Regions from separate parts of the Streptomyces showdoensis genome, predicted to be linked through region 4. Evidence: riboswitches for the same ligand, from Rfam matches in the RefSeq annotation. Region 4 holds a riboswitch; each other region holds the start of a gene.
The links. A riboswitch is a leader RNA that binds a small molecule or an ion and turns the genes downstream of it on or off. The one in region 4 is predicted to bind cobalamin.
Positions count from the first base shown of each region.

Region 1: it holds a riboswitch for cobalamin, as region 4 does, so the genes downstream of both, ABD981_RS30635 (cobalamin biosynthesis protein) here and metE (5-methyltetrahydropteroyltriglutamate--homocysteine S-methyltransferase) in region 4, are expected to answer to the same signal.
Region 2: it holds a riboswitch for cobalamin, as region 4 does, so the genes downstream of both, ABD981_RS09270 (ABC transporter substrate-binding protein) here and metE (5-methyltetrahydropteroyltriglutamate--homocysteine S-methyltransferase) in region 4, are expected to answer to the same signal.
Region 3: it holds a riboswitch for cobalamin, as region 4 does, so the genes downstream of both, cobN (cobaltochelatase subunit CobN) here and metE (5-methyltetrahydropteroyltriglutamate--homocysteine S-methyltransferase) in region 4, are expected to answer to the same signal.

Region 1 is NZ_BAAAXG010000026.1:3,852,469-3,858,314, forward strand. Features, by position in the region: gene ABD981_RS30630 (cobyric acid synthase) at 1-57, opposite strand, end outside; gene ABD981_RS30635 (cobalamin biosynthesis protein) at 54-1,046, opposite strand; adenosylcobalamin (AdoCbl) riboswitch at 1,099-1,177, opposite strand; gene ABD981_RS30640 (hypothetical protein) at 1,349-1,570, opposite strand; gene ABD981_RS30645 (inorganic phosphate transporter) at 1,587-2,876, opposite strand; gene ABD981_RS30650 (alpha/beta hydrolase) at 3,249-4,376, shown strand; gene ABD981_RS30655 (hypothetical protein) at 4,496-5,846, shown strand, end outside.
Region 2 is NZ_BAAAXG010000013.1:49,835-55,680, forward strand. Features, by position in the region: gene ABD981_RS09265 (glycoside hydrolase family 26 protein) at 1-1,230, shown strand, start outside; cobalamin riboswitch at 1,249-1,452, shown strand; gene ABD981_RS09270 (ABC transporter substrate-binding protein) at 1,521-2,564, shown strand; gene ABD981_RS09275 (FecCD family ABC transporter permease) at 2,561-3,607, shown strand; gene ABD981_RS09280 (ABC transporter ATP-binding protein) at 3,604-4,407, shown strand; gene ABD981_RS09285 (TetR/AcrR family transcriptional regulator) at 4,439-5,074, opposite strand; gene ABD981_RS09290 (bifunctional cytochrome P450/NADPH--P450 reductase) at 5,403-5,846, shown strand, end outside.
Region 3 is NZ_BAAAXG010000026.1:1,803,513-1,809,358, forward strand. Features, by position in the region: gene ABD981_RS21170 (precorrin-2 C(20)-methyltransferase) at 1-748, opposite strand, end outside; gene ABD981_RS21175 (precorrin-8X methylmutase) at 745-1,398, opposite strand; gene ABD981_RS21180 (cobalamin biosynthesis protein CobG) at 1,395-2,738, opposite strand; cobalamin riboswitch at 2,928-3,067, shown strand; gene cobN (cobaltochelatase subunit CobN) at 3,108-5,846, shown strand, end outside.
Region 4 is NZ_BAAAXG010000012.1:16,308-22,153, reverse strand. Features, by position in the region: gene ABD981_RS06760 (sigma-70 family RNA polymerase sigma factor) at 1-79, shown strand, start outside; gene ABD981_RS06755 (DUF3592 domain-containing protein) at 102-968, opposite strand; gene ABD981_RS06750 (hypothetical protein) at 1,055-1,447, opposite strand; gene ABD981_RS06745 (hypothetical protein) at 1,434-2,192, shown strand; cobalamin riboswitch at 2,292-2,520, shown strand; gene metE (5-methyltetrahydropteroyltriglutamate--homocysteine S-methyltransferase) at 2,684-5,017, shown strand; gene ABD981_RS06735 (glyceraldehyde-3-phosphate dehydrogenase) at 5,181-5,846, shown strand, end outside.

The DNA.
Region 1 (5,846 bases), on a different contig from region 4:
GACGCTCTTGCCCGCGTCGGACGTGGTCCCGGCGACCAGCAGCCCCCCACCCCTCATGCGTTCCTCCGCTTCAGCGCGCTCGCGATCAGCCGGCCGCCCACGCAGGCGGCCAGGGTCAGTCCGGTCACCCGGCGGGACAGGCGCACCGCCCGGTCGATGTCCGCGACCTCGACGGGCCGCCCCTCCGCGTTGAGGACGGGCCGGTGTTCGACCCGGCCGCCGTAGGCCAGGGTGCCGCCGAGCCGGACCCCCAGCGCTCCCGCGAAGGAGGCCTCCACCGGTCCGGCGTTGGGGCTGGGGTGCTTCGACGCGTCCGCGCGCCAGGCGCGCACCGCCCCGCGCGGGTTCCCGCCGGCGACGGTGGCGAGCGCGGCGGTGAGCCGGGCGCCCGGCCAGCCGGCCAGGTCGTCGAGCCGGGCCGAGGCCCAGCCGAAGCGGCGGTACTTCGGCGACTTGTGGCCGACCATCGCGTCCAGGGTGTTCACGGCGCGGAAGCCGAGCAGGCCCGGCACGCCCGCGACGGCGCCCCAGAACAGGGCGCCCACCACGGCGTCGGAGGTGTTCTCGGCGACCGACTCGACGACCGCGCGGGCCATCGCGGGGCCGTCCAGGGAGTGCGGGTCGCGTCCGCACAGGTGCGGCAGGCGCTCCCGGGCGACCTCCAGGTCCCCGGCCGCGAGCGCCCCGCCGATCGCGCGGGCCTCGCGGCCCAGGGTGGTGCCGCCGACGACGGCCCACACGGAGGCGGCGGTCAGGGCGACGGTGGCCGTGCGGCTGCCCCGTACCGTGCGGGCGGCCAGCGCGCCGAGCGCCACGGTGGATCCGGCGCAGACGGCGGTGTGCAGGGCGCCCCAGCCGCGGTGGTCGCGCAGCAGGCGTTCCTCCACCGCGCCGGCCGCCCGGCCGAAGGCGGCGACGGGGTGGCCGCGGCGGGGGTCGCCGGCGATCAGGTCGACGGCGAGGCCGGCGGCCGCCCCGTACGCGAAGGCGGTGGTGGCACCCGGGATGCCGGGGGCACCGGGAAGGCTGAGGGCGCGGCCGGGCATGGCGCTCTGTCCTCACTCAGGGTCCGCGCCCTGGATCGACGTGACCGGCGGCGAGAGTTCCTGACTCCCGGCCCCGGGGGGGGCCGGTCACAGTGGCGGGACCGCGCCGGATTCGCACCGGACTTCCTCTCCATTGCCGCCGTAATGGCCCCGGCAGTCCACCACGCTGCGCGAACAGCCGTCAACTCACCCTTGACCTGCGCCGGGTCACTGTGCGGAGCGCCACAAACACGACGGACGGGCGGTCCGCACCCTCGGGTGCGGACCGCCCGTCCGTCGTACGCGTCGTCGGGCCCGGAGGCTCAGACGACGATCAGGTAGATGCCGTACGCCACGGCCGCCGCGCAGAGGGCGAAGCAGGCGTAGGCGCCGGTGCGGGCCAGGGTGGCGGTGCCGCCGTTCTCGGCGGCCTCCTCCTGCTTGGAGAGGCCCATGACACCGAGGGTGAAGAGGCCCACCAGGGCGACGGTCGCCACGAGGCTGACTCCGAAGACGGAGCCCAGGGCTGCCCAGTCGATCTTCATGCTTGGTTCCAGTTCCTTAGACCGCGGCGGCGGGGGCCGGGGGAGCGGCCGGGTCCGTGGGGCCCGGGGTGGGGATGGTGGTCTTCAGGTCCTCGTCCGCGACGGCGGCGACGGAACCGGCCGGCGGCGGCGGGGTCACGGCCGCGATGGCGGTGGTCACGACGCCCGCGGGCTCGGCGGGAGCGGCCGGGGCGTCCAGGTCGTCGGCCGTGACGTTGTTGTGGTCCACCGGCTTGCGGCGGGACAGCGACCAGATCACGGCGGAGCCGGCGACCAGCAGGACCGCGACGGCGGCGATGCCCCAGGTGCCCTGCTTGGTGAGGAACTCGGCGGCGGCACCGACCAGGCCCGCGGCGGGCAGGGTCAGGCCCCAGGCGACGAACATCCGGGTGGCGGTCGACCAGCGGACGACACCGCCCTTGCGGCCGAGGCCGGCGCCCATCACGGCACCGGAGCAGGACTGGGTGGTGGAGAGGGAGAAGCCCAGGTGGGACGAGGCCAGGATGACCGTGGCGGCGCTGGTCTGGGCGGCGAAGCCCTGCTGCGGCTGGAGGTCGGTGAGGCCCTTGCCCATGGTGCGGATGATGCGCCAGCCACCGAGGTAGGTGCCGAGCGCGATCGCGACACCGGCGGAGACGATGACCCACATGGGCGGGTTCGAGCCGGGGGCGAGGACGCCGCTGGTGACCAGGGCGAGGGTGATGATGCCCATCGTCTTCTGCGCGTCGTTGGTGCCGTGCGCGAGGGAGACGAGACCGGCGGAGGCGATCTGGCCGGCCCGGTAGCCCTTGGCGGTGGCCTTGGTCCCGGTGTTCGACTTGGCGCCGAGGCGGTAGGTCAGGCGGGTCGCGACCATCGCGGCCAGACCGGCCACGATCGGGGCGGCGACGGCCGGGATGAGGACCTTGGTGACGATGGTCGGGCCGTTGACCGCGTCCCAGCCGGCCGACATCACGGCGGCGCCGATGAGGCCGCCGAAGAGGGCGTGGGAGGAGCTGGACGGCAGACCGAGCAGCCAGGTCAGCAGGTTCCACAGGATGGCGCCGACGAGCGCCGCGAAGATCACTTCTGTGCGAATGCCCTCTTCGTTGATGATCCCGCCGGAGATCGTCTTGGCGACCTCCACGGACAGGAACGCGCCGACGAGGTTCAGCACGGCGGACATGGCCACCGCCGTCTTGGGCTTGAGAGCACCGGTCGAGATGGTCGTCGCCATCGCGTTGGCGGTGTCGTGGAAACCGTTCGTGAAATCGAACACGAGAGCTGTCACGACCACAATCGCGAGCAGCAGCGTGATGTGTTCCATTTACCCAGGCAATCGTTTGACGTCAGTGGCTGGTCGAACGTACGCAACCTGGGTGAACGGAAGATGAACTGGGTCCGGCTGTGTGGTGTCCCCAACCGGGGTCCCGGGATTCCGCTTCCGCCCCGGACGGCCGCGCTGTCCACCATGCGGTCGTGGTGCGACCCGGGGTAAGCCCTGGCGTACCGGGACGGATGCGACTCCCACCCCTTCCGCCGCTCTCCACCCGTTCCGTCCCGTGGACCCCGCGCGGACCCCGTCAGTCGTACGGGCGACCCCTCCGGGGAGACCCATGTCACTCGTCCGGGGGCCCGTGCCCCGCGTCCGGCGTGTCGCCCGGTGGCAGCCTCCGCGCACTCTGCCGACACTGGGAGCGTGCGCCCGGCTACAGCGACGGCAGCGGCCGTCACCACAGTGATCGGTGTCGGCGCGGCCGCGGTGGCGGCCGGCCGGTACGCCAGCGACGCCGCCCTCGGGGTGCCGTCCGGACGTCCCCTCCCCGGAGATCCCAAGCTGACCGTGCACGCCACGGGCCCCGGCCGGATCACCCTCACCCGCAGCCTGGCCTCCCTGCGCCCCGGCACGTACGGGATCGAGGCCGCCGGACTGCACGCGGTCGTCGGCCCCGTCCTCGACCGGGTCCCGCACACCGCCGACACCGTGGTGCGCCGGCTCGAACGGGTCGAGCTCGGCACCCTCTCCACCGGCGCCCGCGTCCGCTTCACCCCCCAGCTGCACTGCGGCACCCCCGAGACCGCCCTCGGCCTGGCCCACGAGGACGTCGAGATCCCCGGCGAACTCGGCACCCTCCCCGCCTGGCTCGTCCCCGGCGCCCACTCCACCTGGGTGATCGCCCTGCACGGCCTCGGCGCCACCCGCGAGCACGCCCTCAACCTCGTCCCCTTCCTCCAGCGCCGCCAGGTCCCCGTCCTCGTCCCCGCCTACCGGGGCGACGAGGGCGCGCCCGCGGCCCCCGACGGCCTCGCCCACCTGGGCGACTCCGAGTGGCGCGACGTCGACGCCGCCATCCGCTACGCCGTCCGCCGGGGCGCCGGACAGGTCGTCCTGCACGGCTGGGGGGCCGGCGCCGCGATGGCCCTGCACGCCGCCGCCGGCTCCGGGGTGCGGGACAGGATCCGCGGCCTGGTGCTCGACTCCCCGGTCCTCGACTGGGAGGCCACCCTGCGCAACCTCGCCGCCGCCCGCGGCGTGCCCGGCCCCCTCGTCCCGCTCGCCGTCCGCGCCGCCCAGGGCAGGACCGGCCTGCACGGCGACCGGCTCGCCGAGGCCGCCGACCCCGCGGGCCTGCGCGTGCCGACCCTCGTCTTCCACGGGCCCGACGACACGATCGCCCCCTGGGCCCGCTCGCAGGAGCTCGCCGCCCTCCGCCCCGACCTGGTCACCCTCACCACGGTCGGCAACGCCCCCCACGCGGCCATGTGGAACGCGGACCCGCTCCGCTACGAGGAGGCCCTGCGCCGCTTCCTCACGCCGCTCGTCTAGGTCCTGCCCTCCGGATCACGCCGGGCCGGACCGGGGCGCAGCCCCCGAAGCCGGGCCCGATGCAGCGGCGTTGCGGATTCCGATTGGGCTTTCGGGCCGTCAGCGGGAAGACTGCCCCCGTGACGTCTCGAAAGCCCGATGAACCATTGGCGCGCAACTCCAGACTCCGACTCGTCCGTCCGCGGGCCCTCGCCACCGCGCGGCGGGCCGTGACGACCCGGCGCACCCGCCCGGCGCCGCGGCCGCCCGAGGGAACACCGCCCCGGGCGGAACTGGCGGGACAGGCCCGTGCCGTGCTTGCCGACGCCGTACGGATCGCCCGCTGGGCCGCCGTGGAGCGGAACGCCGAGACGGCTCCCCCGGACGTCGACGCCGGGGAACGGGCCGCCGCGGCACTGGGCCTGACGCCCGCGCAGGTCCGGGCCGGCTGGGACCGCGCCCGGCTCGCCGGACTCGTCGAACTGCACGGCGACACCGCCCGCCCCGGCTGGCGGCTGCACGCCTGGGACCGCGACGACTCCGCCGTGCTGCGCGGCTGGGTCGCCCTCTTCGACGCCTGGTCGCTGGTCCACCCGGCGCCCCGGGACGTCGTCCCCGGCGCCGTCGCCGAGGTCGTCGAGGCCGTCCCGCAGGTCCTCTCGCTGCTCCAGCTCTCCGCCGGGCCGGTCCCGGTGCCGACCCTGCTCGACCTGCTCGGGCAGCGCGTCGAGGAGCTCCGCGAGGAGCGCTGCGAGGTCCCGGCCCCGGGCACCGCCGTCGAGACCGCCCCCGCCGCCGAGGGCCTGCCCGCGCTGCTCGACTGGGCCCTGGAGGGCCTGGCCGCCGTCGGCGCGCTGACCCTGGGCACCGGCCAGGCCACCCTGACCCCGCTGGGGAACTGGGCGGTCTGGGTCAAGCTGGAGCAGATCTGCGTCGCCGCCCAGAGCCCCGCGGGCAACATCGAGCAGTCCGCCGAGGACATGCTGCGCGGCTGCGCCCGGCTCACCCCGGGCCCGGCCCGCGACGAGTACCGCGCCTGGCTCGCCGCCCGCACCCTCTCCAGCGCCGTCGGCGAGCTCCTCGCCGTGGCCCGCGGCGAGGACGCCCTGCTGCGCGGGCTCGCCTTCGAGGCCCTGCGGGTGGTCGGCGCCCCGGCCGAGCCCGAGGTCCGCGCCGTCCTGGCGGAACCCTCGCTGCGCCCGTACGCGCTGCTGTGGCTCGCCGAGTACGAGGGGGCCGACCCCGACGACGCCCCCGAGGTGCTCACCCGGGAGGAGGCGACCTGGCTCTGGGTCGACACCGCCGCGGCCGTCGCCGACCACGGCGAGAGCGCCCTGCTCGTGCGGCACCTGGACTCGGCCGTGCAGGGCACCGTCCCGGCCCTGCTCGACGCGGTGCGGGCCGTCGGCCACCCGCGCACCGTGCAGGTCCTGGTCGCGCTCGCCGCGGCCCACCCCGACCCGGCCCTGGCGAAGGCGGTCCGCCGGGCCG
Region 2 (5,846 bases), on a different contig from region 4:
TACGCGCATCTGGTGAAGCTGGAGAACGACGCCCGCTCCGGGAACCGGCCGATGACCGTCATCGGCCAGCACATCGAGGGCCAGCAGGAGCTGTACAACGCCTCCTACGGCGACACGGGCGGCACCACCCACGTCGGGTACTACTACAAGAAGGTCCGGGACATCACCGGCAAGCTCCCCGGCTTCCTGGAGATCGACCTCGGGCCCGGGTACGGCGCGGCGGACGGCTGGGGCAGCTACGAGGACCGCTCGTACAACCGGCCCCTCGGACTGCCGACGGGCCGGCGCCCGTGGCAGTACGCGGACGACGTCGTCGACGTCGCGACGGGCGTGTGGAAGGGGCTGCCGCGCGCCGCGGACGGCACGTACAACCCGTCGGGCGTCATGCGCCGTTCCGACGGCGGGAGCGCGACCCTCGCGAACGGCGGGGCGGCGGCCGGGATCGTCGGGATGAGCTTCCACCAGCCCTACCCCGGTTCGCCGTTGAAGGACTGGAGCCGGGTGCTGACCCAGGTCCGGGGCGAGCACCCGGGCGGCAGCGCGGGCAATCCCCTCGCGAGCCTCACCACCGACCAGGCGTGGTTCGACCGGGTCGTCGACTGGGAGTCGGACACGCCCGAGTACCGGGCCCTCCTGGCCGACCTCGGCTTCCTCGCCGCCTCGTTGTCGTACTTCGCCGCGTACGACGTCCCCGTCCTGCTGCGGCCCTACCACGAGATGAACGGCGACTGGTTCTGGTGGGGCGGGAAGACCCCGGCCGGCTACAAGAAGCTGTGGCGGATCATGTACGACTTCCTCGTGAGGACGAAGGGCCTGCACAACCTGATCTTCGTCTGGTCGCCGAACGCCTGGCACCCGCAGGGCGACGACGCTCCGTGGGACTACTACCCGGGAGCGGACCTGGTCGACGTGGTCGGCGTCGACGACTACGACCCCTACTCCGCCGCCTCGGACCTCACGCACACGTACTACACGGGGCTCGCCGGCTACGGGAAGCCGCGGATGCTCGCGGAGACGTGGAACATGCCGATCACGGCCGCGGGCAGCGACGCGCTGGCCCGCAGCCCGTGGGTGATCTGGAACATCTGGGGCTCCGGCACGACCAGGACGGACATCAACGGCAACGCCGACGTCAAGGCCACGTACTACGCCGCCGACCGGGTGTACACGGGAGGATCGGGAACCGGCCTCGGCCAGAACTTCGACTGGGGGTCCCTCCACGCGCACTGAGGGACCAAGATCGTCCAGTGGTAGTGTGCCGGAGCCAGTCGCACCCGTGTACGCATCGACACGATCCGTCCACGGGTCAGGGAATCCGGTGGGAATCCGGAGCTGACGCGCAGCGGTGAGGGTGACGGGCGGAGCATCGGCCACTGGGTCCCGAGGGGCCCGGGAAGGCGTTCCGGCCGGGCGACCCCGAGTCCGAAGACCTGCTGGCGGCCCCGGCGTCGTACGCCGTCGCCCGGGGAGCACCGTACTTCAGGCTCCGCGCATGGGCCGTGACGCAGAGGACTCCTTCCGTGCCCCTCCCCCGCCCCGTCCGTTTCGCCGTGCCGCTGGTGGCCGGTGCCGTTCTCGTGGCCGGCTGCGGTGCCGGTGGAGGCACGGCGGCACCGCCCGACGCGGAGGCGGCGGGCGCCGGTCGTCCGGTCGTCCTCGACAACTGTGGACAGCGGGTCGAGGTCGGGCGCGCGCCCCGCCGTGCGGTCGCGCTCGACCAGGGGTCGGCCGAGATCCTGCTCTCGCTCGGGCTGGCCGACCGCATGGTGGGCACCGCCACCTGGACGGACCCGGTCCTCAAGGGACTGGAGAAGGCGAACGCCACGGTCCCCCGGCTCGCGGACCGCTACCCGTCGTTCGAGAAGGTGCTCGACACCGAACCCGACTTCGTCAGCGCGTCGTTCCTGTACACCCTGGGCAAGGGCGGCGTGGCGCCCCGGGAGCGGTTCGCGAAGCTGGGCGTGCCCGCCTATCTCTCCCCCTCCGACTGCGTCGGCAAGGACAACAGCGGTGACGGCGACGGCGTGCGGACCCGGCCGCTGACCATGGACACCGTGTACGGCGAGATCCGCGACCTGGCGCGGGTGTTCGGAGTCCCCGAGCGGGGCGAGAAGCTGGTCGGCGAGCTCCGGGCCCGGGTGGCCGCGGCCACGGCGGGCGCCGACTTCGGCGACGCGTCCGTCCTCTACTGGTTCTCCGACTCCCAGGGGCCGTACATGGCCGGGTGCTGCGGCGCGCCGGGGATCGTCAGCGGGACGCTCGGCGTGAAGAACGTCTTCGACGACACGAAGGAGGAGTGGCCGCAGATCAACTGGGAGACGGTCGCCGACCGCGATCCCGACGTGCTGGTGATCGCCGATCTGACCCGCAGGGCCCAGTCGGCCGAGAGCGCGGCCAAGAAGATCGAGTTCCTGGAGTCGCACCCGGTCACCCGGAACATGACCGCCGTGCGGAAGAAGCGGTACGTGGTCCTCAGCGGGCAGGCCATGAACCCCACGATCCGCACGGTCGAGGGCATCGAGAAGGTGGCCGCCGCGCTGCGGGCGTACGGGCTCGCGAAGTGACCCGGTCCGAGCGGCCCGGGTCCCGCACGTCCCCGGTGTTCACCCCACTTGGCGCGGCGGCCGGGATCGTCCTGCTGTGTGCCTCCGTCGCCCTCGCGCTCACCATCGGCCCGGCCGACATCCGCGTCGCGGACACCTGGTCCGTGGTCGCCTCCCGCCTCGGCGGCGGGCCGTCCGGTCTGAGCCCCATCCGGGACGGCATCGTCTGGGACCTCCGGCTGCCCCGTACGCTCCTCGCGGCCGTGTGCGGTGCGGGACTGGCGGTCTGCGGCGCGGTGATGCAGTCCCTGCTGCGCAATCCGCTCGCCGACCCGTTCGTCCTCGGCGTCTCCTCCGGCGCCTCGACCGGCGCCGTCGCCGTGGTCGTCCTCGGCGTGGGCGGGGGCCTGGTGTCCGTCGCCGGGGGCGCGTTCCTGGGGGCGCTCTGCTCCTTCGCGCTGGTCCTGCTCCTCAGCCACACGCTGGGCGGGTCGACGGACCGGGTCGTCCTGGCGGGGGTCGCCGCGATGCAGCTGTTCTCCGCGCTGACCTCGTTCGTCGTGATGACCGCCGCCGACGCCGAGACCACCCGGGGCGTCCTCTTCTGGCTGCTCGGCTCGCTCACCGGCACGGGCTGGACGGACGTCGGGGTGTGCGCCGCCGTCCTGGCCGTCGCGCTCACGGTCTGCGGCGGGTACGCCCGCACCCTGGACGCCTTCGCGTTCGGCGAGGACGCGGCGGCGACGCTCGGGGTGTCCGTGGCCCGGACCCGGCTGGTCCTGCTCTCGGTCACCGCCCTGCTCACCGCCGTCCTCGTCTCCGCCGCGGGCGCGATCGGCTTCGTCGGCCTGGTCCTGCCGCACGCGGTCCGCGCCCTCGCCGGCCCGGGCCACGCCCGGCTGCTGTCGCTGACCGCGCCGGCCGGGGCGGTCTTCCTGGTCTGGGCCGACACGCTCGCCCGCACGGCCCTCGACCCCCAGGAGGTGCCGGTCGGCGTGGTCACCTCGCTCATCGGCGTCCCGGTGTTCGTCCTCGTCCTCTACCGCACCAGGAGCACGCGATGAGCACCTCGCCGACACGCGGGACCGGGCTCCGGGCCGAGCGCGTCTCCCGCACCGCGGGCGGCGCCCTCGTCCTGGACGGGGTGACCGTCGCCCCGGGGCCGGGCACCCTCACCGGGCTGCTGGGGCCGAACGGTTCGGGGAAGTCCACCCTGCTGCGCGTCCTGTCGGGGGTCCTCGCGCCGGACGCCGGGGTCGTGACCCTGGACGGCGACCCGCTGAGCGGCGTCCCGCGCCGCGCGCTCGCCCGGCGCCTGGCCGTCGTCGAGCAGCACGCCGACACGCAGGTCGACCTGACGGTGGCGGACGCCGTACGGCTCGGCCGCGTCCCGCACCGCCGGGCCTGGTCTCCGTCGACGGGCGCCGACGAGGAGGCGGTACGCGCCGCCCTCGCCCGCACCGGGCTGACCGACCGCGCCCACCGCACCTGGCGCACCCTCTCCGGCGGCGAACGCCAGCGCGTCCAGATCGCCCGCGCCCTCGCCCAGGAGCCGCGCGAGCTCCTGCTGGACGAGCCGACCAACCACCTCGACATCCAGCACCAGTTGGACCTCCTGGCCCTGATCTCGGGCCTGCGCCTCACCTGCGTGATGGCCTTGCACGACCTCAACCTGGCAGCGATGTACTGCGATCACGTCGTGGTCCTGAGCGAGGGCCGGGTGGTGGCCGCGGGGCCGGTGGAGGAGGTCCTCACGGAACGGCTCGTCCGGGACGTCTACGGCGTCCGCGCCTCCGTGACCCGACCCTCCCCGGACCGGCGCCCCCACATCCGCTTCCTCGGCACGGCGGCGGCGGAGGACTGAGGCACCCCGGCGGGTCGCCTCCCCGTTCCCGTCACCGCTGCCCGCGGGGGCGGGTGAGCGTCGCGAAGAGGGCGGCGAAGTTGTCGAGGGAGCGCAGGGCCACCGCGCCGTCCCGGTGGGCGAGCCAGGAGGAGACGACGCCGTTGAGCACCGGGACGACCATCTCGGCCAGGGTCCGCACCTCGACCGTCAGCTCCAGTTCGGCCTCGTCCGTGAAGCGCTCCAGGTACGCGACGACCTCGTCGACGTAGCCCCGGTGGTCCCAGGCCGGCAGTTCGCTCAGTTCCGGGTCGCGCAGGGCCAGGGTGACGAGTTCGATCAGGACGAGCTGGGCCGCGGGGTCCTTCTCGACGTCCGCCCAGAAGGCGCGCAGGAGCGCGCGGATGCTCTCGGCGGGGTCGGCCGCGGGGACGACGGCGGGCCAGGCTCCGTCCAGGGTGACGTGGATGCCGGTCGACAGCAGCGCGGCGTACAGCTCCTGCTTCGAGCGGAAGCAGTAGTGGAAGGCGCCATGCGGCATGTCCGCCTCCGCGCAGATCGCGCGCGTCGTCGCCGCGGCGATGCCGTCGCGCTTCATCACGCGCAGCGCCGCGGCCACGAGCCGCTCGCGCCGGACGTCTGCGCTGATCTGCTTCTTCGTGCCCTTGCCCGCGGGTGCCGTCGTCATGCCGCCACCCTAGCAGCACCTTGGCCAACCGACTTGGCCAACCGACTTGGCCAACTGACTTGGCCGAATGACTCGGCTGGATGACTTGGGCGGTTGACTTGGCCAAGTGGCCAACTTTATGGTCGAGGCGTCGTCGCGGCTGCCGCCGCCCTCGCGCTCCGCCGCCACAGCCACAGCCACCGCCACCGCCACCGCCACCGCCACCAGGAGGTCCCCCACCGCTGACACCGGACGCCCGTGCCACCTCCGCAGCACCTCAGCCCCGCAGCACCTCAGCCCCCCAGTCCCTCAGTCCCGTAGTCCCGTAGTCCCGCGAGAAGGAGCCCTCATGCCCACCGCCCCTCCCCCGGCCGGCTCGCACGCGCCCGGCGTGCCCTCGATGCCCGGACCCGCGCCCCTGCCGCTGCTGGGCAATCTGACCGACGTACTGACCGCGTCCGCCGGGACGAGCGTCGACTTCGCGGACGCGTACCACCGCGCGTACGGCGGCATCTTCGCCCTGACCCTCGCCGGCAGGCGGACGGTCTTCGCCTCCAGCCACGCCCTGGTGTCGGAGATGTGCGCGGACCCCCTGTGGACGAAGTCGGTGCACCCGGCGCTGGAGGAGGTGCGCGCCTTCGCCGGCGACGGCCTCTTCACGGCCTACGGCGACGAGCCGAGCTGGGCGGTCGCCCACCGCCTCCTCATGCCCGCGTTCGGGGCGGTCGCCATGAAGGACTACTTCCCCGGGATGCTCGACATCGCCGACCAGATGTTCACCCGCTGGGAACGC
Region 3 (5,846 bases), on a different contig from region 4:
CGATGCGGGAGGGGAGGACGGCGACGGAGAAGTAGGGGACCGAGTCCGGGTCGATCGCGTCGAGGCGGCCGGTGCGCTCGCCCGCCATGAACGCGCGCTCCACGTACCGCGCGTCCTCCAGCCGGCCGGCCCGCTCCAGGGCCCGCCGGACCGTGGGGAAGGTGCGGCCCAGCTTCATCACGACCGCCGAGTCGGTGCCCGCCAGGCGCGCCGTCAGCTCGTCCTCCGGCAGCGTGCCGGGGACGATCGTCAGCACCTCCTCGGCCTCGCACAGGGGCTCCCCGAGGCGGGCCGCGGCCGCGCTGACGGAGGTGACGCCGGGGATGACGGTGGTGTCGTAGCGGTGCGCGAGCCGCTTGTGCATGTGCTGGTACGAGCCGTAGAACAGCGGGTCGCCCTCGGCGAGGACGGCGACCGTGCGGCCCGCGTCGAGGTGGGCGGCGAGCCGGGCCGCGGCCTCCTCGTAGAAGTCGTCGAGCGCGCCCCGGTAGCCGCCGGGGTGGTCGGTGGTCTCCACCGTGAGCGGGTACATCAGCCGCTCCTCGATGTGGTCCTCGCGCAGGTGCTCGGCGGCGATCGAGCGGGCGATGGACCGCCCGTGCCGGGCCGAGTGGTACGCGACGACGTCGGCGCCGGCGATGGCCTTCACCGCGGCGACCGTCATCAGGTTCGGGTCGCCGGGGCCGAGGCCGACCCCGTACAGCTTTCCGGTCGCGTTTCCGGTCGCTTCTCCGGTCACTGAGGTCACTTCTGGATCTCCGCTTCGTGCGCGAGGGCGTTGAGCGCCGCCGCGGTCATGGCGCTGCCGCCCCGCCGGCCCCGGACGACCAGGTACTCCAGGCCCAGGTCGTTGGCGGCCAGCGCGTCCTTGGACTCGGCGGCGCCGATGAAGCCGACCGGGATGCCGAGCACGGCGGCGGGCTTCCCCGCGCCCTTCGCGATCATCTCCAGGAGGTGGAAGAGCGCCGTCGGCGCGTTGCCGATGGCGACGACCGAGCCCTCCAGGCGGTCCCGCCACAGCTCCATCGCGGCGGCCGAGCGGGTGGTGCCCAGTTCCGCGGCGAGCCCGGGCACCGCCGGGTCGGAGAGAGTGCAGAGCACGTCGTTGTCGGCGGGCAGCCGCTTGCGGGTGACCCCGCTGGCGACCATCTGGGCGTCGCACAGGATCGGCGCGCCCGCGCGCAGGGCGGCACGGGCCGAGGCCACGACGCCGGGGGAGTGGGCGATGTCCCGCACGAGGTCGGTCATGCCGCAGGCGTGGATCATCCGCACCGCGACCGTGGCGACGTCGGCGGGCAGGCCCGCGAGATCCGCCTCGGCGCGGATCGTGGCAAAGGAGCGGCGGTAGATCTCCGCCCCGTCCTTCTCGTACTCGAACATCCTGTTGTTCTCGCTCATCTCGTGGGTGTCGCCGGGCCGCGGGCCGCCGCGACGGCTTCGGACAGGGAGGTACGGGGGGTGGGGACGCCGTCCACCAGGTAGGCGCCGTCCCCGGTGGCGAGGACGTCCACCCAGGCGCCGTGCGGGTGTCCGCAGCGGCGGGCGCACCCGGAGTAGTGCACGGGCAGCCGCCCCGGCGGCGCGAGGGCCGCGTCCCGCCGCACGTCGGCGAGGGACTTGGCGCAGCCGGGCCGCCCGGTGCAGGCGCCGACGCCGGTGCCGGGGGCGTCGGGCCGGGTGATCAGGCCGGCCGCGGCCAGCCCGGCCAGACGAGTCGGCTCGGCCGGTCCGGTCGGTCCGGTCAGTCCGGTCGGTCCGGTCAGTCCGGTCGGTCCGGTCGGTCCGGTCGGACCCGTCGGCTCGGCGGGCCGGCCGGGCGGTGCGGCGACGACCGCACCGCGCCAGGGCGTGAACCGCACCTCGCGGGCCGGGAGCAGCGCCCGCAGCTGGGCGGCGGTCAGCCGGCCGAGCGGCGCGAGGACGTACAGGGCGTCCGGCCCGAGCGGCCCGGGGAGCGGCGGGGTGCCCCGGGGCAGCGGCGGTACGGGGCCGGGGACGGGCTCCGCGGCGAGCCCGGCGCGCGCCAGGGCCTGCGCCAGGTCGGGCACGCACCCCTCGGGCAGCTCCCGCACCCGCCAGGCCCCGTTCCCGGCGGCCGCGGCGGCCCGCAGGAAGGCGTCGGCGGCGGCGAGCGCGGCGCGCGGGGCCTCGTCGGCGGCGACCCGGAAGGCCTGGCCGCCCAGGAGCAGCAGGGCGTGCGGGGCCGTGGCCGCGGCCGGTGCCGCTGCGAGCAAGGTCACATCCCCGCCGAGGCCCGCGACGTCCCCCCGCCCGTCGTCGAGGACGAACAGGAAGCGTCCGGAAAGCGCCGCCGTCCACTCCCGCGCGCACAGCAGGGCGTCCAGCTCCCGTGCCCACAACTGCACGTCCGCGCCGCCGAGTCCGTCCAGGCCCGCGGCCGGCGAGGCGACGATGTTGCGGATCCGTTCGTGGGTGGGCGAGGGCAGCAGCCCGGCCCGGTCGAGGAGCGCGGCCAGCTCGGCGCCGCAGTCCTCGCCGAGCCCGCGCAGCTCGGCGTTGCCGCGCGAGGTGATGCTGACGCTGCCGTCCCCGAGGGCCTCGGCCGCCGTGGCCAGCGCGAGGACCTGAGGCTCCGTCAGCAGACCTCCGGGCAGCCGGAGTCGGGCGAGCCGCCCGTCATCCGCCGCGTGCAGTCGCAGCGCACCCGGACAGGCGTCGCCGCGGTCCCGTATGAGAGGTTCGCCCGGTTCGGGCGAGGTGCGTGGGGTGGCCGACATGGCGGCGAGCATACCCACGGCCGGGTCCGCCCCCACCTGGCGCGAAGCCCGCCGCGGAGCGCACCGCGCAACGCGCGGCGCGGCACTCGGCGGCCCCGTCGCGAAGCTCTCCCCGCACCCGCCCCGCACCCCGCCCCACGGGGTGTGATCCGCCCGACCCCGGTCCACCCCCCGACGGGACGGCGAACGATCTAGGATGCAAGCGGCATGGGGTCCCAGGACCCCGGGGAGGAAGCCCGGTGAGAATCCGGCGCGGTCCCGCCACTGTGAGCCGGTCCGGGCGCGTCCCGGGCCGGTGAGTCAGGAACTCCCGCCGTCCATACGACCACCCGGGGCGCGGACAACCCCGAGGAAGGGCCTGAGCTCGCCATGCTCCTGCTGCTGTCGCACTCCGACACCGACCTGCTCAGCGCCCGCGCGGCGAACGCCGCCGCCGAAGGCCCGGTGGAGTACCGGTACGCCAACCCCGCCCGGCTGCCGCTGGCCGACCTGCCCGAGCTGCTCGACGGCGCCGAACTCGTCGTCGTCCGCCTCCTCGGCGGCCTGCGCTCCTGGGAGGAGGGCCTGGACACGGTCCTGGCCGCCGGGAAGCCCGTGGTGGTGCTCAGCGGCGAACAGGCCCCCGACGCCCAGCTGATGGAGGCCTCCACCGTCCCGGTCGGCGTGGCCACCGAGGCCCACGCCTACCTGGCGCACGGCGGCCCGGGCAACCTCGGCCAGCTGGCCCGCTTCCTCTCCGACACGGTGCTGCTGACCGGCCACGGCTTCGAGCCGCCCGCCGCCGCCCCGACCTGGGGCCCGCTGGAGCGCACCGCCTCCGTCACCGACGGCCCGACCGTCGCCGTGCTCTACTACCGCGCCCACCACATGAGCGGGAACACCGCCTTCGTCGGCGCCCTGTGCGACGCGATCGAGGCGAAGGGCGCCCGCGCGAAGGCCCTGTACGTGGCCTCGCTGCGGGCCCCCGAACCGGAGCTCCTCGACGAGCTGCGCGGCGCCGACGCGATCGTCACCACCGTGCTCGCGGCCGGCGGCACCAAGCCGGCCGAGGCGCAGGCCGGCGGCGACGAGGAGGCCTGGGACGCGGGCGCGCTCGCCGCGCTCGACGTGCCGATCCTGCAGGCGCTGTGCCTGACCGGCTCGCGCGCCGCGTGGGAGGAGAACGACGAGGGCCTGTCGCCGCTGGACGCGGCCAGCCAGGTCGCCGTACCGGAGTTCGACGGCCGGCTCATCACCGTCCCGTTCTCCTTCAAGGAGATCGACGAGGACGGCCTGCCCGCGTACGTGGCGGACGCCGAGCGCGCCGCCCGCGTCGCCGGGATCGCCGTCCGGCACGCCCGGCTGCGGCACATCCCGAACGGCGAGAAGAAGCTGGCGCTGGTCCTCTCCGCGTACCCGACGAAGCACTCCCGCATCGGCAACGCGGTCGGCCTCGACACCCCCGCCTCCGCCGTGGCCCTGCTGCGCCGGCTCCGCGCGGAGGGCTACGACTTCGGCCCGGCCGAGGAGATCCCCGGCCTGGTCTCCGGCGACGGCGACGAGCTGATCTACGCCCTGATCGAGGCCGGCGGCCACGACCAGGACTGGCTCACCGAGGAGCAGCTGGCCCGCAACCCGGTCCGCATCCCGGCCGCCGACTACAAGCGCTGGTACGCCGAGCTCCCGGCGGAGCTGCGCGAGCAGGTGGAGGAGCACTGGGGCCCGGCCCCGGGCGAGATGTTCCTGGACCGCTCCCGCAACCCGGAGGGCGACATCGTGCTCGCGGCGCTGCGCCGCGGGAACCTGCTGGTCCTCATCCAGCCGCCGCGCGGCTTCGGCGAGAACCCGATCGCGATCTACCACGACCCGGACCTGCCGCCCTCGCACCACTACCTGGCGGCCTACCGCTGGATCGCCGCCCGCGCCGAGGACGGCGGCTTCGGCGCCGACGCGATGGTGCACCTGGGCAAGCACGGCAACCTGGAGTGGCTGCCCGGCAAGAACGCCGGCCTGTCCGCCGCCTGCGGCCCGGACGCGGCCCTCGGCGACCTGCCGCTGGTCTACCCGTTCCTGGTCAACGACCCGGGCGAGGGCACCCAGGCCAAGCGCCGCGTGCACGCCACGCTCGTCGACCACCTGGTGCCGCCGATGGCCCGCGCCGACTCGTACGGCGACATCGCGCGCCTGGAGCAGCTGCTCGACGAGTACGCGCAGATCAGCAGCATGGACCCGGCGAAGCTGCCGGCGATCCGCGCGCAGATCTGGACGCTGATCCAGGCGGCCAAGCTGGACCACGACCTGGGCATGGAGGAGCGGCCGGAGGACGACGGCTTCGACGACTTCCTGCTGCACGTCGACGGCTGGCTGTGCGAGGTCAAGGACGCCCAGATCCGCGACGGTCTGCACGTCCTGGGCGGCGCGCCGGCCGGCGAGGCCCGGGTGAACCTGGTCCTGTCGATCCTGCGCGCCCGGCAGATCTGGGGCGGCACGCAGGCGCTGCCGGGTCTGCGCGAGGCGCTGGGCCTGGACGAGTCGGCGGCCACCCGCACCACCGCCGACGAGGCGGAGGCGAAGGCCCGCGAGCTGGTCGAGGCCATGGAGGCCGCGGACTGGTCGGTGGACGCGATCGCGTCCGTGGCCGGCGCGTACGGCTCCGAGGTGCACGCGGTGCTGCGCTTCGCCTGCGAGCAGGTCGTCCCGCGGCTGGCCGGCACCACCGACGAACTCACCCACGCCGTCCACGCGCTGAACGGCGGCTTCGTCCCGGCCGGCCCCTCCGGTTCGCCGCTGCGCGGCCTGGTCAACGTCCTGCCGACCGGCCGCAACTTCTACTCGGTCGACCCGAAGGCCGTGCCGTCCCGCCTCGCGTGGGAGACCGGCCAGGCGCTCGCCGACTCCCTCCTGGAGCGCTACCGCACGGACAACGGCGAGTGGCCGACCTCCGTGGGCCTCTCCCTGTGGGGGACGAGCGCGATGCGCACCGCGGGCGACGACGTCGCCGAGGCGCTCGCCCTGCTGGGCGTCCGCCCGCGCTGGGACGAGGCCTCGCGCCGCGTGAACGGCCTGGAGCCGATCCCGCTCGACGAGCTGGGCCGTCCGCGCATCGACGTGACGCTGCGCATCTCCGGG
Region 4 (5,846 bases):
CCGCGCCCGCGCCGCCCTCCTCACACTCCTCAACACCGAAGAAACAACAGCCGACAGGCCCGCACTGGCCGCCGCCTGACAGGACGTCGCTCCGGCCCGCTTCAGGACGCGAGCGCGACACCGCCCACCACGAGCGCCGCCACTCCCGCCAGGACGGCCACGACGCTGCAGCCGAAGTCGAGCCTGCGGGAGCGGTGTTCGCTCGCGAGGTCCGGGGTGAAGACCGCCGGGTCGTCGGGCCGGTAGTGGACGGTGAGTTCGCGTCCGAACGCCCTGGCGGGGTCCCTCAGCCCGTCGGGGCAGTACGCGATGACGGCCGTGCCCTCGTGCGTGGTGAAGGAGACGACCGGCCGGCGGTGGGTGAGGGTGTCGCCGTCCTCGTCGACGGTGACGTCCTCGAGCACGGCGATCACCCGGCCGGGGACGGGGGCCACGGAGGCCAGTGCGGCGGCGCGCTCGCGCGTGACGCGCAGGGACCCGGGCGCGTAGGCGACGCCCAGCAGGGTCCAGGGCACGCCGAAGCCGAGCAGGGCCCACGGCCAGCCCCAGTCGACCACGGCGACGACGACCAGGCCCGCGTAGACCAGGAAGGCCGCGAAGTTCGGCCAGCCGAGTCCGCGCCGGCCGTCCTCGAGGTCGCTGACGAACCGGAAGGCGTGCGGCCGGCCCGGGGGGTAGCGGATGCCGACCTCACGCCCCAGCCAGGCGGCGCGGATCAGATCGCCGCGTTCGCCGTCGTTGGTGACGGTGAACTCCTCCCCCGTGGCGGGGTCCCGGAAGGTGACGACGACCGCTATCCCCTCGCGGCCGGAGCTGCCGTGCCGCGGCTCGGTGACCCGCTCGATCCGGCCGGTGACCCGGACCGCCCGTTGGGCGCCGGTCACCCCGGCGAGCGACCGCCCGTACCCGACCAGCGCCACCGTGCCGAACACCGCGCACCACAACGCCAGATAACCGTGCCAGCCCATCCGTGCTCCCTTCGGTACCGCATGCCTCGTCGGCGTCTCGTCGGCGTCTCGTCGATGTCTCGTCCGCGCCTCTTCGGCGTATCGCTTCAGTGCGCCGGGATCCGCCGCACCACCGTGCCGTCGCCGTCCGCCTCCAGCACGGCGGCGCCGTCGGCGCCGGTCACGCCGATCCGCAGGGTGAGGGCGCCGGTCAGGCGCTCGGCGGTGAGCTGCCAGGTCTGCGGGGCGCGGACGCCGAGGGTGGTCCTGGCCTCCCGGACGAGGGCGGGGACGCGGGAATACGGCAGCGCGCCCGGGTCGAAGCCGAGGGCCTGCGAACCCGTGGGGGCGAACACGACGGTCAGCTGCCGGTCCTGGACGACGACGGTGAGCGCCCGGCGCTTCTCCTCGCCCCCGGTGAGCCCGTCGACGGCCCGGCGCAGGGCGCCCTCGTCGAGCATCGACTGGCCGGGGCCGAGGGAGACCGTGCCGGAGCCCACCGAGACGACGGTGGTGGAGGAGGTGGCGGAGGCGGTGGGGCCGGCGGGCGCGGGGGGGCCGCTCGGCCGGGTCCGGGCCGAAGAGTTCGGCGCGGAAGAGGAAGACCACGGCGGCGGCGGCGAGCAGCAGGGCGAGGAGCGTGACGCAGCCGACGGCGCTGGTCTCCGGGGGTGCGGCGGCCAGGGCCGGCCCGGGCGCCGAGTCGATGCGGGCCGTGGCCGCGCGGTCCTCCCACTCCGGGGTCGGCCGCTTCACGATCTTCACCTGCCAGGGCCGGTCCGGCGGGTACCGGACCACCAGGATGCCGCCCGGCCGGTAGTCGGGCAGGTCGACGAGGTTGACGTCCTGGACGAACACGACGCGGTAGGCGGGTCCGTCGTCCGGTGCGACGGTGAGGTCGAAGCGGACGGGCACGTCGCTCGTGTCCCCGCCGGTGGCGCGCCGTTCCTCGATCATCGCGAGGGCGGTACGGGGGACGACGGCCGCCTCGCGGGCGCGCTTCGGTGCCCCGGCGAGGAGGATCAGCAGCCCGTAGACCACGGGCACGACGAGCCCCGCGACGAACAGCGGGACCCTCTCGACGACGACGCCGACGACGAGGGCGGCGAGCGAACTCCCGATCACGGCGCCGGTCAGGAACCCGCGGACGAAGTCGAGGGGGCTACGGCGCGTCGGCGGCGCGCTCGTGGTGACCGGCGTGATCGTCATACGGGGATTGTGTCGGGCCCGGGCGGCGACCGGTAGGCGTCCGCCGCGCCACATCGGCCGGCCCCGAGGCCGGACCAAGCCGACCCCCGCGCACCCCGTCACCAGGTCGTCGCCCGGAAACCTTGCACGTCCGCCATGTGCTGCGCGTAGGGTGGCCGTTGCAGCTGGTTCGCCCCGTCCGCCAGGCGGGATGCGTCGCAAGAGGGAACCCGGTGGGAATCCGGGACTGCCCCGCAGCGGTGAGTGGGAACGACCGCCGTCAACAGCACTGGACCGTACGGTCCGGGAAGCGACGGCCAGTAGGTGTCTCGTCCGACGAGACGTGCTCGCGAGTCCGAAGACCTGCCACTGCCCGTGCGTGACGACCGCGCGCGGAGATTCCGGTGACCTCGAGGGCGGGTCGGCGACAGGACGGGCACGGCGTTCTTCCACGCGGTGTCCCCTGCCTCTTGCTTGCCTCCTTCGTGCGTGCGCGCCCTCGCGGGTCCATCCGGGGTCCCCCCACACGACTCGCGAAGGAGAGTTCCGTGACCAGCACGACCACCACGACGACCACCACCGTGTACGGGTACCCGCGCCAGGGCCCGGACCGGGAGCTCAAGAAGGCCGTCGAGGGCTACTGGCAGGGCCGGGTGACGGCGGATCAGCTGCGGCTGACGGCGGCCGGGCTGCGCCGCGCGGCCTGGCGGCAGCTCGTCGGGGACGGCGTCCGCGAGGTGCCGACCGGCGACTTCTCGTACTACGACCACGTCCTGGACACCAGCGTGATGGTGGGTGCCGTGCCCGCCCGGCACCGTGCCGCCGTCGCCGCCGACCCGCTCGACGGCTACTTCGCCATGGCGCGCGGGACGCGGGACGTGGCCCCGCTGGAGATGACCAAGTGGTTCGACACCAACTACCACTATTTGGTGCCGGAGCTGGGCCCCGACACCGTGTTCTCCGCCGACTCCCGCAAGCAGGTCGGCGAGCTGGCCGAGGCGCTGTCGCTGGGCCTCACGGCCCGGCCGGTGCTCGTCGGGCCGGTGACGTTCCTGCTGCTGGCCAAGCCGGCCGCGGACGCCCCCACCGACTTCGTACCGCTGACCCTGCTGGACCGGCTGCTGCCGGTGTACGCGGAGGTGCTGGCCGACCTGCGGGCGGCGGGCGCGGAGTGGGTGCAGCTGGACGAGCCGGCCCTGGTGCAGGACCGCACCCCGGCCGAGCTGAACGCCGCCGCCCGCGCGTACCGCGACCTGGGTGCGCTCGCCGACCGGCCGAAGCTGCTCGTCGCCTCGTACTTCGACCGGCTGGGCGAGGCGCTGCCGGTCCTGGCGAAGGCGCCGGTCGAGGGCCTCGCCCTGGACTTCACCGGTCCGGCCGCGGCGAACCTGGCGGACCTGGCGGCCGTCGGCGGGCTGCCGGGCAAGCGGCTCGTCGCCGGCGTCGTGGACGGCCGCAACGTGTGGATCAACGACCTGGAGCGCTCGCTGGCCACCCTGGCGACCCTGCTCGGGCTGGCCGGCCGGGTCGACGTGGCCGCCTCCTGCTCGCTGCTCCACGTGCCGCTGGACGCGGCGGCCGAGCGGGAGGTCGATCCGCAGGTCGCGCGCTGGCTGGCGTTCGCCCGGCAGAAGTCGGAGGAGGTCGCGACGCTGGCCCGGGGGCTCGCCGAGGGGCCCGGCGCGGTCACCGCCCGGCTCGCCGCGAACCGGGCCGCGCTGGCCTCCCGTACCGCCTCCGCGCTGACCCGCGACCCGGCGGTGCGGGCGCGGACGGCGGCGGTCACCGAGGAGGACGCCCGCCGGGCGCAGCCGTACATCGAGCGGGCCGCCGCCCAGCGGGCGCAGCTGCGGCTGCCGCTGCTGCCGACGACCACGATCGGTTCCTTCCCGCAGACGACGGAGCTGCGCTCGGCCCGGGCCGACCTGCGCGCGGGGCGGATCGACGCGGCCGCGTACGAGGGGCGGATCGAGGCGGAGGTGCGGGAGGTGGTGGCGTTCCAGGAGAAGGCGGGCCTGGACGTCCTGGTGCACGGGGAGCCCGAGCGCAACGACATGGTGCAGTACTTCGCCGAGCGGCTGGACGGCTATCTCGCGACTCGGCACGGCTGGGTGCAGTCGTACGGCACGCGGTACGTCCGGCCGCCGGTGCTGGCCGGGGACGTGTCGCGGCCGGCGCCGATGACGGTGCGCTGGACGGCGTACGCGCAGTCGCTGACCTCGCGGCCGGTGAAGGGGATGCTGACGGGGCCGGTGACGATGCTGGCCTGGTCGTTCGTCCGGGACGACCAGCCGCTCGCGGAGACGGCCCGGCAGGTGGCGCTCGCGCTGCGGGACGAGGTCGGCGACCTGGAGGCGGCGGGGACCTCGGTCGTGCAGGTGGACGAGCCGGCGCTGCGGGAGACGCTGCCGCTGCGCGCGGCGGGGCGGGCGGAGTACCTGGCGTGGGCGACGGAGGCGTTCCGGCTCGCGACGAGCGGGGTGCGGCCGGACACCCAGATCCACACCCACATGTGCTACGCCGAGTTCGGTGACGTCATCGGCGCCATCGACGAGCTGGACGCGGACGTGATCAGCCTGGAGGCGGCCCGTTCGCACATGCAGGTGGCGCGCGAGCTGGCCGGCCACGGCTACCCGCGCGAGGCGGGTCCCGGGGTGTACGACATCCACTCCCCCCGGGTGCCGGGCCCGGAAGAGGCGGCCGAGCTGCTGCGGACGGGGCTCGCGGCGATCCCCGCCGACCGGCTGTGGGTCAACCCGGACTGCGGCCTGAAGACGCGCACCTGGCCGGAGACGCGGGCGGCGCTGGAGAACCTGGTGGCCGCGGCGCGCACCGTCCGGGCGGAGCTGGCGGCGCGGGGGGAGGGAGCGGCGGCGCGGTGAGGGGGCGCCGTCACGGCGGCGCCGTGACCACGGTGCCGTGAGGCGACAGGGGTGAAGGGTTCCCGGGGACGTGACGACCGCCTCCCCGGGGACCCCTTGAAGGACCGGAGGACCGTCGGGTTAGCATATGAGCACTGCCTAGCTCGATCGAGAGATGCTTTCTGTGACTGTCAACGAGGACTCGTTCACAAACTGGAAGAACCGCGAGGAGATCGCGGAGTCCATGATCCCGATCATCGGGAGGCTGCACCGGGAGCAGGACGTCACCGTCCTCCTGCACAGCCGCTCCCTGGTGAACAAGTCGGTGGTGAGCATTCTCAAGACCCACCGGTTCGCCCGCCAGATCGACGGCGAGGAGCTCTCGGTCACCGAGACGATGCCGTTCCTTGAGGCGCTGACCACCCTCGACCTGGGCCCGTCCCAGATCGACATCGGCATGCTGGCCGCCGAGTACAAGGCCGACGACCGCGGCCTGTCGGTGGCGGACTTCACCGCCGACGCCGTCGCGGGCGCCATCGGCGCCAACAAGATCGCGCGCGGTGACGGCCGTGACGTCGTCCTGTACGGCTTCGGCCGCATCGGTCGCCTGGTGGCCCGCCTGCTCATCGAGAAGGCCGGCTCCGGCAACGGTCTGCGCCTCCGCGCCATCGTCGTCCGCGGCGGCGGCGACCAGGATCTGGTGAAGCGCGCCTCGCTGCTGCGCCGGGACTCGATCCACGGCCAGTTCCAGGGCACCATCACCGTCGACGAGGCGAACAGCACCATCGTCGCCAACGGCAACTCGATCCGCGTGATCTACGCCAACGACCCCTCCGAGGTCGACTACACG